One region of the Streptomyces sp. NPDC033229 genome, then DNA from elsewhere that is predicted to be linked to it. Evidence: riboswitches for the same ligand, from Rfam matches in the RefSeq annotation. Region 1 holds a riboswitch; the other holds the start of a gene.
What was found. Region 1 has a riboswitch for glycine ahead of gcvP (aminomethyl-transferring glycine dehydrogenase). Riboswitches for the same ligand answer to the same signal wherever they lie in the genome.
Positions count from the first base shown of each region.

Region 2: it holds a riboswitch for glycine, as region 1 does, so the genes downstream of both, gcvT (glycine cleavage system aminomethyltransferase GcvT) here and gcvP (aminomethyl-transferring glycine dehydrogenase) in region 1, are expected to answer to the same signal.

Region 1 is NZ_JBVIQR010000020.1:124,306-129,616, reverse strand. It holds gene ACZ53N_RS19385 (bifunctional nuclease family protein) at 1-102, shown strand, start outside; gene ACZ53N_RS19380 (MerR family transcriptional regulator) at 282-896, shown strand; gene ACZ53N_RS19375 (DNA polymerase IV) at 989-2,485, shown strand; gene ACZ53N_RS19370 (PRC-barrel domain-containing protein) at 2,455-2,832, opposite strand; glycine riboswitch at 3,003-3,110, shown strand; gene gcvP (aminomethyl-transferring glycine dehydrogenase) at 3,301-5,311, shown strand, end outside.
Region 2 is NZ_JBVIQR010000038.1:11,765-17,075, reverse strand. It holds gene glyA (serine hydroxymethyltransferase) at 1-412, opposite strand, end outside; gene gcvH (glycine cleavage system protein GcvH) at 460-834, opposite strand; gene gcvT (glycine cleavage system aminomethyltransferase GcvT) at 912-2,027, opposite strand; glycine riboswitch at 2,204-2,300, opposite strand; gene ACZ53N_RS28035 (AAA family ATPase) at 2,446-3,141, shown strand; gene ACZ53N_RS28030 (hypothetical protein) at 3,170-3,688, opposite strand; gene ACZ53N_RS28025 (enhanced serine sensitivity protein SseB C-terminal domain-containing protein) at 4,208-4,912, shown strand; gene ACZ53N_RS28020 (enhanced serine sensitivity protein SseB C-terminal domain-containing protein) at 5,057-5,311, shown strand, end outside.

The DNA of each region.
Region 1 (5,311 bases):
GCGGGAATCGCCATCCCGGACGAGCAGGAGGACGAGGTGGAGAAGTTCCGCGAGTTCCTCGACCAGATCTCGCCGGAGGACTTCGGCACCAACAGCCAGTGAGGCGCGCCCGCGGTCTCCGGAGGAGCGTCCGCGGCGCATTCGAGTAGCCCTTCCCGGCGCTGGGACACGTAAAACCACTCTCTGGGTGATTATCACTCGGCGTGCCGAGTGTGGCGATCGTTGACGCACCCCGGGTGACTGCCTACCGTCGAGAAGGCAGGTCAAGGACGGAGGTCGGCGTGAGAAGCACGGGCGACGGTACGGCGGTCGGCGGTCCGTATCCGCTGCATGGGGGAACGGTCGAACCCGGACCCCGTCATGGCCCTTCGGCGGCGGTCGGCGCGCCGCAGGAGCCGGGGGACGACCACGTCGGGTACCGAGGTCCCACGGCATGCGCGGCGGCGGGTATCACCTACCGCCAGCTGGACTACTGGGCACGCACGGGGCTCGTGGAGCCGAGCGTGCGGCCCGCCTACGGATCGGGCAGCCAGCGGCTCTACAGCTTCCGGGACGTGGTCGTCCTCAAGATCGTGAAGCGGCTCCTGGACACCGGGGTCTCCCTGCAGAACATCCGCACCGCGGTGCAGCATCTGCGGGCGCGCGGCGTGGCCGACCTGGCGCAGATGACGCTGATGAGCGACGGTGCCACGGTTTACGAGTGCACCTCGCCCGACGAGGTCGTCGATCTCCTCCAGGGCGGCCAGGGCGTCTTCGGGATCGCCGTGGGGGTGGTGTGGCGCGACGTCGAGAGCGCGCTGGCCAAGCTGCACGGCGAGCGCGTCGACACCGGCGAGACGCTCATCGGCCACAACCCGGCGGACGAGCTGGCGAGGCGGCGCAACCGGGTCGGCTGAGCGGCTGGCCGCCCGGCCTTCCGGCAGGCCTATGGAGGATGCTCCGTCGCAGGTCAGTGCGATTGTCAGTGGTGTAGGGCAGCATCGGAGACGTGAGAGCCGCACCGACCATCCTGCACCTGGACATGGACGCGTTCTACGCCGCGGCGGAGCAGGCGGCCAAGCCCAGCCTGCGCGGGAAGCCCGTGGTGGTCGGCGGGATCGGCCCCCGGGGCGTCGTGGCCACCGCGTCGTACGAGGCACGGGCCTTTGGTGTGCACTCGGCGATGGCGACCGCCCAGGCTCGGCGGCTGTGCCCCAATGCCGCCTATCTGGCGCCCCGGTTCACGCTCTACCGCGATGTGAGCGAGGTGGTCATGGGGCTGCTCGGGGAGCTGTCCCCGCTGGTGGAGCCACTGAGCCTGGACGAGGCGTTCGTGGATCTGGAGGCCGGTGGCGTCGAGCCCTCCTCGGCGGTCGTACGGGCGGTGGGGGAGCGGCTGCGGCGGGACATCCGGCAGGCGACGGGGCTCAGCGGTTCGGTGGGGCTCGCCGGCTCCAAGATGCTGGCGAAGATCGCCTCCGAGCAGGCCAAACCCGACGGCCTCGTCGTCATCGAGCCGGGCACCGAGCTGGAGCTGCTGGCCCCGATGTCGGTGCGGGCCATCCCCGGCGTGGGACCGGCCACGGCCGAGACGCTGCGGCGGGCCGGGCTCACGACGGTGGGCGATACGGCCGAGGCGGGCGAGGCGGAGCTGGTGCGGCTGCTGGGCAAGGCACACGGTGCGGGGCTGTACGCCCTGGCGACCGCCCGCGACAACCGTCCCGTGGTGGCCGAGCGGGACGCCAAGTCGGTGTCCGTGGAGGACACCTTCGAGGAGGACCTCACCGACCGGACCCGCGTGGAGCTGGAGCTGGCGCGGCTCGCGGAGCGCTGCGTACAGCGGCTGCGGGCGGCGGGACGGTCCGGGCGCACCGTCGTCATCAAGGTGCGGAGCTATGACTTCTCGACGCTGACGCGCTCGGAGACGCTGCGCGGGCCGACGGACGACCTCGGGGTGGTGCGGGAGGCCGTGCGGCGGCTGCTGGACGGCGTGGACACCACGGCGGGGGTGCGGCTGCTGGGGGTCGGCGTCACCGGGCTCGCCGACTACACCCAGGAGGACCTCTTCGCCCAGGCGGCGGCTACGGCCGAGGCCGCCGCCGACGCGGAAAGACCACCGACCGCCGAGGCGGATGGGGAGCCGGCCCCGGACGAGGCGGCCGGGCGACGGCCGCGGCGCTGGGTGCCCGGGCTGGACATCCGGCACACCGAGTACGGGACCGGTTGGATCCAGGGCAGCGGCGTCGGCCGGGTCACCGTGCGCTTCGAGCAACCCTGGTCCGCACCCGGCCGGGTGCGAACGTTCGCCGTGGACGACCCCGCGCTCGAGCCGGGGGAGCCACTGCCGCTGATCAGAGCCGCGTGGGAGCAGCCGCCGGAGCCGCCGGAACCGGGGGATCCGGCGGCTCTGCCCGGGTCTGCTGAGCCGGAGCCGTCCGAGCAGCCGGAGCCGCCTGTCGGGGCCCGGTCCGACGGTCAGCCGCTGGCCGGTGGCGTGTCCGGCTGAGCGCCGGGCCGAGGGGCGGTCTCGGGGTCCGGCGGGGGGAGGTCGAGCCCGTAGTGGTGGTAGAGCTGCAGTTCCTGTTCGGGGGAGAGGTGGCGGCCGACCCCGAAGTCCGGGGCGTCCTTGATGAGCGCCCGGTCATAGGGGATGCGCAGGGTGTCGTCCTCGACCCGGCTCGGTTCCAGCGGCACGAACGCGTCCCGGCTGAACAGCCCGGTGCGCACCGCCGCCCACTCCGGTTCCCCGGTCGCGTCGTCGAGGTACACCTCGTCCACGGTGCCGATCTTCGCGCCATTGCGGTCGAACGCCTTGCGGCCGATGAGACTCCGCGGATCGATATCGGTCTGCACGGTTCCTCCCGTGGTCGCGCCTGCCCTACGGAACTCCAGCGACCTCCGAGGCCCCCGGGAAAGCACAGAGAAGCACAGAGAAGCCCTGAGAACCACGAAAAGGCACAAAGCGGGAACCGGCCACTCGAGGGATCCGCTTGGACCCGCGCTGGTAGGCTGACAGTGGCTGCAGACCCCACGCGGGAGAGTCCTCCGAGATCCTTTGACGGGTTCGACGGGGGCGCCGAAGGAGCAAATCCTCCCCGGAATCTCTCAGGCACACGTACCGCGCGGACGAGGTCACTCTGGAAAGCAGGGCGGGCCGGGTCGGGTACAGCGCGACGAAGCCCCTCCTCACCGACGGTGAAAGCCGGACCGCCCCGTGCGGCCCGGTGAAGCTCTCAGGTTGAGATGACAGAGGGGGAGGCCGTCCGGGTACCCGCGCCGTGGTACCCCTCGCAGGTCGCAACGACCAGGAGGCCTCCGCAGATGACAGCCCACCGCATCTCCCTTTCCGACCTGGAGCGTGGCACGCCGTTCGAGCACCGCCACGTGGGGCCCGACAGCGCGGCCCAGGCGAAGATGCTCGCCCAGGTAGGCTTCGGCTCGCTCGACGAGCTCACCGCCGCCGCCGTACCGGCCGTGATCAAGAGCACCGAGGCGCTCCGGCTGCCCGACGCCCGCAGCGAGGCCGAGGTCCTCGCCGAGCTGCGCACGCTCGCGGACCGCAACGAGGTCCTCGCCCCGATGATCGGGCTCGGATACCACGGCACCTTCACCCCGCCGGTGATCCTGCGCAACGTCATGGAGAACCCCGCCTGGTACACGGCCTACACGCCGTACCAGCCGGAGATCTCCCAGGGCCGGCTGGAGGCGCTCCTCAACTTCCAGACCGTCGTCGCCGACCTGACCGGGCTGCCCACCTCCGGCGCCTCCCTGCTCGACGAGGGCACCGCCGCGGCCGAGGCCATGTCGCTGTCCCGGCGCGTGGGCAAGGTCAAGGACGGCGTCTTCCTCATCGACGCCGACGCGCTGCCGCAGACCGTCGCGGTGATACGCACGCGCGCCGAACCGACCGGCGTCGAGGTCGTCGTCGCCGACCTCTCCGAGGGCATCCCCGACGACATCGCCGAGCGCGGCGTCTTCGGTGTCCTCCTGCAGTACCCCGGCGCCTCCGGTGCCGTGCGCGACCCGCGCCCGGTCATCGAGCGGGCCCACGAGCTGGGCGCGATCGTCACCGTCGCCGCCGACCTGCTCGCGCTGACCCTGCTCACCTCGCCCGGCGAGCTGGGCGCGGACATCGCGGTCGGCACCACCCAGCGCTTCGGCGTGCCCATGGGCTTCGGCGGTCCGCACGCCGGATTCATGGCCGTGCGCGAGAAGTTCGCCCGCAGCCTGCCCGGCCGTCTCGTCGGCGTCTCCGTGGACGCGGACGGCAACAAGGCCTACCGCCTGGCCCTGCAGACCCGCGAGCAGCACATCCGCCGCGAGAAGGCCACCAGCAACATCTGTACCGCCCAGGTCCTGCTCGCCGTCATGGCCGGGATGTACGCGGTCTACCACGGCCCGGACGGTCTCGCCGGCATCGCGCGGCGTACGCACCGCTACGCCACGCTGCTCGCCGAGGGCCTGCGCGCCGGCGGGGTCGAGGTCGTGCACGGCGCGTACTTCGACACCCTCACCGCGCGGGTGCCCGGCCGGGCGGCCGAGGTCGTCGCCGCCGCCCGCGCGCGGGGCGTCAACCTGCGCCTGGTCGACGCCGACCAGGTCGGCATCGCCTGTGACGAGACCACCACGCGCGTCCAGGTGGCGTCGGTGTGGTCCGCCTTCGAGGTGGACGCCGACATCGAGGCGCTCGACGCCCATGTCGCGGAGGCGCTCCCCGAGGGGCTGCTGCGCACCGACGACTACCTCACCCACCCGGTCTTCCACCAGCACCGTTCCGAGACCGCGATGCTGCGCTACCTGCGCCGGCTCGCCGACCGGGACTACGCCCTGGACCGCGGCATGATCCCGCTCGGCTCGTGCACCATGAAGCTCAACGCGACCACCGAGATGGAGCCGGTCACCTGGCCCGAGTTCGGTGCGCTGCACCCCTTCGCGCCGGTCGAGCAGGCGGGCGGCTATCTCACGCTCATCACCGAGCTCGAGGAGCGGCTCGCGGAGGTCACCGGCTACGACAAGGTGTCCATCCAGCCGAACGCGGGCTCGCAGGGTGAGCTCGCGGGTCTGCTGGCCGTGCGGGCGTACCACCGTGCCAACGGTGACGAGGGGCGCACCGTCTGCCTGATCCCGTCCTCCGCCCACGGCACCAACGCCGCGAGCGCCGTGATGGCCGGAATGAAGGTCGTCGTCGTCAAGACCGCCGACGACGGCGAGGTCGACGTCGAGGACCTGCGGGCCAAGATCGAGCAGTATCGCGACGAGCTGTCCGTGCTGATGATCACCTACCCGTCGACGCACGGTGTCTTCGAGGAGCACGTCGCCGACATCTGCGCGG
Region 2 (5,311 bases), on a different contig from region 1:
TGCCGGAGAAGTTGATCTTCATGCCGTGGGTCAGGTGCCCGCCGTGGGCGAGGTTCAGACCCAGGATCGTGTCGCCGGGCTTGATCAGGGCGAACATCGCCGCGGCGTTGGCCTGCGCGCCGGAGTGCGGCTGCACATTGGCGGCCTCGGCGCCGAAGAGCGCCTTGATCCGGTCGATCGCGATCTGCTCGACGACGTCCACGTGCTCGCAGCCGCCGTAGTAGCGGCGGCCCGGGTAGCCCTCGGCGTACTTGTTGGTGAGGACCGAGCCCTGCGCCTCCATGACCGCGACCGGAGCGAAGTTCTCCGAGGCGATCATCTCGAGGGTGGACTGCTGGCGGTGGAGTTCGGCGTCGACAGCGGCGGCGACGTCGGGGTCGAGCTCATGGAGGGAGCTGTTCAGAAGCGACATGAGTTCTTCCTGGACTTCCTGGGGTGGGGCGGAGGCGGGGTACGGGCTCAGCCGGCGAAGGCGGTGTACTCGTCGGCGGACATCAGGTCCGCCGGCTCGTCCGTGATCTTCACCTTGAACAGCCAGCCGCCCTCGAAGGGGGCGGAGTTCACCAGCGCGGGGTCGTCCACGACGTCCTGGTTGGCCGCCACGACCTCGCCGGTCACCGGGGAGTACAGGTCGCTGACCGACTTGGTCGACTCCAGCTCGCCACAGGACTCACCGGCGGTGACGGTGTCGCCGACCTCGGGGAGCTGGGCGAAGACGACATCACCGAGCGCGTTGGCCGCGAACTCGGTGATCCCGACCGTCGCCACGCCGTCCTCGACGGCCGACAGCCACTCGTGCTCCTTGCTGTAACGCAGCTGCTGGGGGTTGCTCATGGCTTGATTCTCCTGGATGCGCGTTGATGCTCTTGCAACGGGTCTTGACAGGTGGGACGGGAGTTGATCGAGAAGGGTCAGCGCTGACGCTTGTAGAACGGCAGGGCGACGACCTCGTACGGCTCGTGGGTGCCGCGGATGTCCACAGCTACACCCTTCGTGCCCGGCTCGGCGTGCGCCGCGTCGACGTAGGCGATGGCGATCGGCTTCGCGAGCGTGGGGGAGGGGGCGCCGGAGGTGACCTCGCCGACGACCTGGCCGTCGGCGACGACCTGGAACCCGGCGCGCGGCACCCGGCGGCCCTCGGCGATCAGGCCGACCAGCTTGCGGGGCGCCTTCGCCGCGGCGCGCTCGGCGGCGGCGGTGAGGGCCTCGCGGCCGACGAAGTCGCCCTCCTTGTCGAACTTCACGACCCGGCCCAGGCCCGCGTCGAAGGGCGTCGTGGCGGTGGTCAGCTCGTGCCCGTACAGCGGCATGCCGGCCTCCAGGCGCAGCGTGTCGCGGCAGGAGAGGCCGCACGGCACGAGACCGGCGTCCGCGCCCGCGTCGGTGAGCGCCTGCCACAGCCGCTCGGCGTCGGCCGGGGCGACGAACAGCTCGAAGCCGTCCTCGCCGGTGTAACCCGTACGGGCGATCAGTGCGGGCACGCCCGCCACCGTGCCCGGCAGGCCCGCGTAGTACTTGAGGCCGTCGAGGTCGGCGTCGGTGAGGGACTTCAGGATGCCGGGGGACTCGGGGCCCTGGATCGCGAGCAGCGCGTAGTTCTCGCGGTCGTCGCGGACGGCCGTCTCGAAGCCCGCGGCGCGCTCGGTCAGCGCGTCCAGCACGACCTGCGCGTTCGAGGCGTTGGCGACGACCATGAACTCCTCGTCGGCCAGGCGGTAGACGATCAGGTCGTCCAGGATGCCGCCCGCGGTGTCACAGATCATGGTGTAGCGGGCCCGGCCGACGGCCAGCGCGGACAGATTGCCCACGAGCGCGAAGTCCAGCGCCCGGCCCGCCTGCGGGCCGGTGAGGGTGATCTCGCCCATGTGCGACAGGTCGAAGAGACCGGCACGGGTCCGCACGGCGACGTGCTCGTCGCGCTCGCTCCCGTAGCGCAGGGGCATGTCCCACCCCGCGAAGTCGGTCATCGTCGCGCCGAGCGCGCGGTGGAGCGCGTCGAGGGCGGTGCGGCGGGGGGCTTCGGTCATGGTTCAGGCTCCCAGGCGTGGTCGCGAGACTCGCGGAAGGCTCGCGAAAGAGGGGTCACGGCCTCCCCATCTGTCATCGGAACCTGAGAGGTTCACCGAGAGCCTCGAAACGAGCGAGTCCCCGGCTTGCACCTTGGGTGGAGGTCGCCCGGGGGCGCCTCGCTTTTCAGATCTGCCTCACCCGCGCGGTACGGGGCCTGAGAGATTCAAGGGAGGAACTTGCTCCTTCGGCGCCCAGCACACATAGTGCTGGGACTCTCCCGCGCGGATTCGAGCGGCCGGTATGCAGTTGGCGCGCACATCATTGCACGTACAGGCGTGCGACGGACGGCCCGAGACCCCCTGACTTGGATTACCTTTCCTTTACGTTCGGTGGGTAGGGGCTCAAGGGGCCGGACAGGGAGGCCAGTGGAGGGGGATCACGGTGCGGGCGCGGGGTACGGACGCGAGGGGGGCGGGATCCGTGCCGCCTGGGCCACGGAAGGCACAGGGGGCGCAGGGGGAACAGCGAAACGTAGGGCCGACGGGTGTGCGCGATCTACGCGGCGCCGCTGCCCCCGGGGCACTGCGCTATCCGGCCGGGGACCTGCTCGTCGTCTCCGGACTGCCCGGAAGCGGCAAGTCGACACTGATCCGACGCTCCGTGGCCGCCCTCGACAGCCGGGACGCGGTGGTCTGGTGCGTCGACTCGCAGGACGCCCGCGACCGGCTGGAGCGCCGCACTCCGCCCTGGCTGCCCTACGGGGTCTACCGCCCGCTCGTGCGGATCGCCCACTACGCCGGGTTGCGCCGGGCCCTGCGCGCGGACGCGAGCGCGGTCGTGCACGACTGCGGGCAGCGCGGCTGGGTCCGCCGCTGGCTCGTCCGGGACGCGCGGCGCCGCGGCAGCTCGGTCCATCTGCTGGTGCTGGCCGTGGACCCGGCCACCGCCCTCGCCGGTCAGGCGGCACGCGGCCGAACCGTCTCCGCGTACGCCTTCGGGCAGCACCGCCGGGCGATGGCCCGACTGGTCGCGGACACCGCCGCCGGTCGACTGCCGGACGGGTGTGTGTCCGCGACGCTGCTCGACCGCGCCGCCGCCCGGGCGCTCGAGGGCATCGTCTTCGACGGCTGACCCGGCTGACCCGGGCTGAGCGCAACTTCTAGACGCCCGGCAGCGCGCCTGTCGCGAGCTTCGGCACCGCCGTGAGAAGGGCCTGGAGATCCGCGACGACCTTGCCGATGCCCGCCGTCACCTTCGGCACGTCCACGGCCACCACCGCCGCGAGCAGGTCGGTGAGGTCCTTGGTCAGCTTCGCCAGGGCGTCCTGGATGTCCTTGACGGCGTCCGCCGGCAGACCGCCGGGGACGGCCGCTCTGGCCTTCACGGTCTTCAGGAGCTCGTCGGCCGCCGCCTGATACCGCTGGCGCAGATCGGCGAGCACGGCTTGGTCCGGGGTCTTGGCCTGCGCCTCGGCCGCGATCTTCGCGGCCAGGGAGAGCAGCTCGCCCAGATTGGCCACGGTCTCCAGCTGCTGTGTCGTGGCCGCCTTCGGGTCCGGGGCCGCGGCGGTGGGGGCCGGTTCCGGTGCGGCGGCGAGGGCGGGGCCGGCGACGCCCGCGACGAGGGAGCCGCAGGCGACGACGGCTATGGCGGTGGAGACGAGCTTGTTGACGCGCATGCGGGGTGTGTCCCTTCAGTTCGGTGAGGCTGCCGGGGAGCTGTTCGCTCACCGTGTGCCGGGCCGGTAGCCCTGCGCAACTCATCACCTACCGTGAGTGGTGGCCCTTGTGGGCCGCTCCAGCGCCGTGACCTGCGCCTTCGTGGGATCGAGCGGGAGCCTGCCGTCGAAGGGCCGCACGCCGCCGAAAGAGTGCGCGCGTCCGGACCGCCGGGGCTCGTGCCCTATATCGGTACGGACGTCGCCACCCGCGCCGAACGCCCGGATCGGCACCGAATTCGGCGGCCGACGAGAGCGGCGGGGCCCTGAGCCGCTAGGGTTCGGATGCGGCTTTGTCGATACGGTGGTTGGACGGCGTTGGGCGAGTTGGACGAGATGAGCATCCCCGAGCAGTACGGCTGGACCCCCGCTCAGGGCGGTGTCCCTCACGGCGGTGTCCCCCACGACGTTCTCGCCGGCGGCCCCGGCGCTCCGGGCGCCCCCGCCCTCCCCCAAGGGTGGCCCGCCAACGAACTCGAAATGGTGCTCGCCGGCTCCCTCGGCGACCCCGCCGCCGGTTCGGCGATCGTCGAGGCGCTCGGCCGCAGCCACCTGTGGATACCGCTACCGAACGGCGGCGGCCCCGACAGCCCCGACCTCGATGTCCCCACACTCGAACTCGACGGCGCGGCGTTCGTGCCCGTGTTCAGCTCAGAGGCGCAGTTCCGGAGCGTCGTCGGCGACCACATGTCCTTCACCGTGGCGCCCGCCGTGGAGTTCGCCCGCGGGCTGCCCCCGCAGGTGGGCATCGTGGTCAACCCCGAGGGCGCGGTCGGCGTTCCGCTGCCGCCGGCCGCCGTGGCCGAGCTGTGCCGGGCCGGGCGCAGCGCTTTGGACGGTGACGCGACCGGCGGCCGGGTCAGGCTCTTCGAGCCCGACTGGCAGGACGAGCCCACCGCCTTCCTCGCCGCCGCCGGGCTGGAATTCGCGGCCGCCGCCGTCGTGCGGACCGCGCGCCGCACCCTGGCGAGCGTCGAGGGCGGCGCCCCGGCGCTGTTCGTCGGCGTCGAGCTGGACCTGCCCGACCCCGGGAGCCGCACCGCCGCCCTGGACGCCCTCGGCCGGGCCCTCGGCACCGTGCCGGTGCCCTGGCCCGTACAACTGGTCTTCCTCGACGTCGCGCAGGACCCCGTCGGCGACTGGCTGCGGGAGAGGGTCCGCCCGTTCTACGACCGTGACCTGTGACTCCTCCCGTGCCCGCCGCCGCGGGCTCGTAAGCTGGTTGGATGACGACAGGGGGTGCGCAGTCACGCCCCCCTGCGGTGGAGAGACGGCCGAGAGAAGAGGCGGACCCAGGTGAGCGCGGGCGCGGAGAGCGGCGTGGAGCAGATGCTGCGCCAAGTGGCGCCCGGCAGGTACGACGCCTACGAGGCGCTGCTGCACGCCCTCGCCGAGGGGCAGATCTGGATGCTGCTGTGGCACGGGCAGGCCGGATCGCCCGACGCCCAGTACGGGAACATGGAGGTCGACGGCCTCGGTTACGCGCCCTGTGTGACCTCCGCGCAGGAGCTCGCCGCCAGCGGCTGGAACCGCGCCCACGAGGTCGTCCCCGGCCGGTCCATCGCCGGCTCCCTCTTCCCCGAC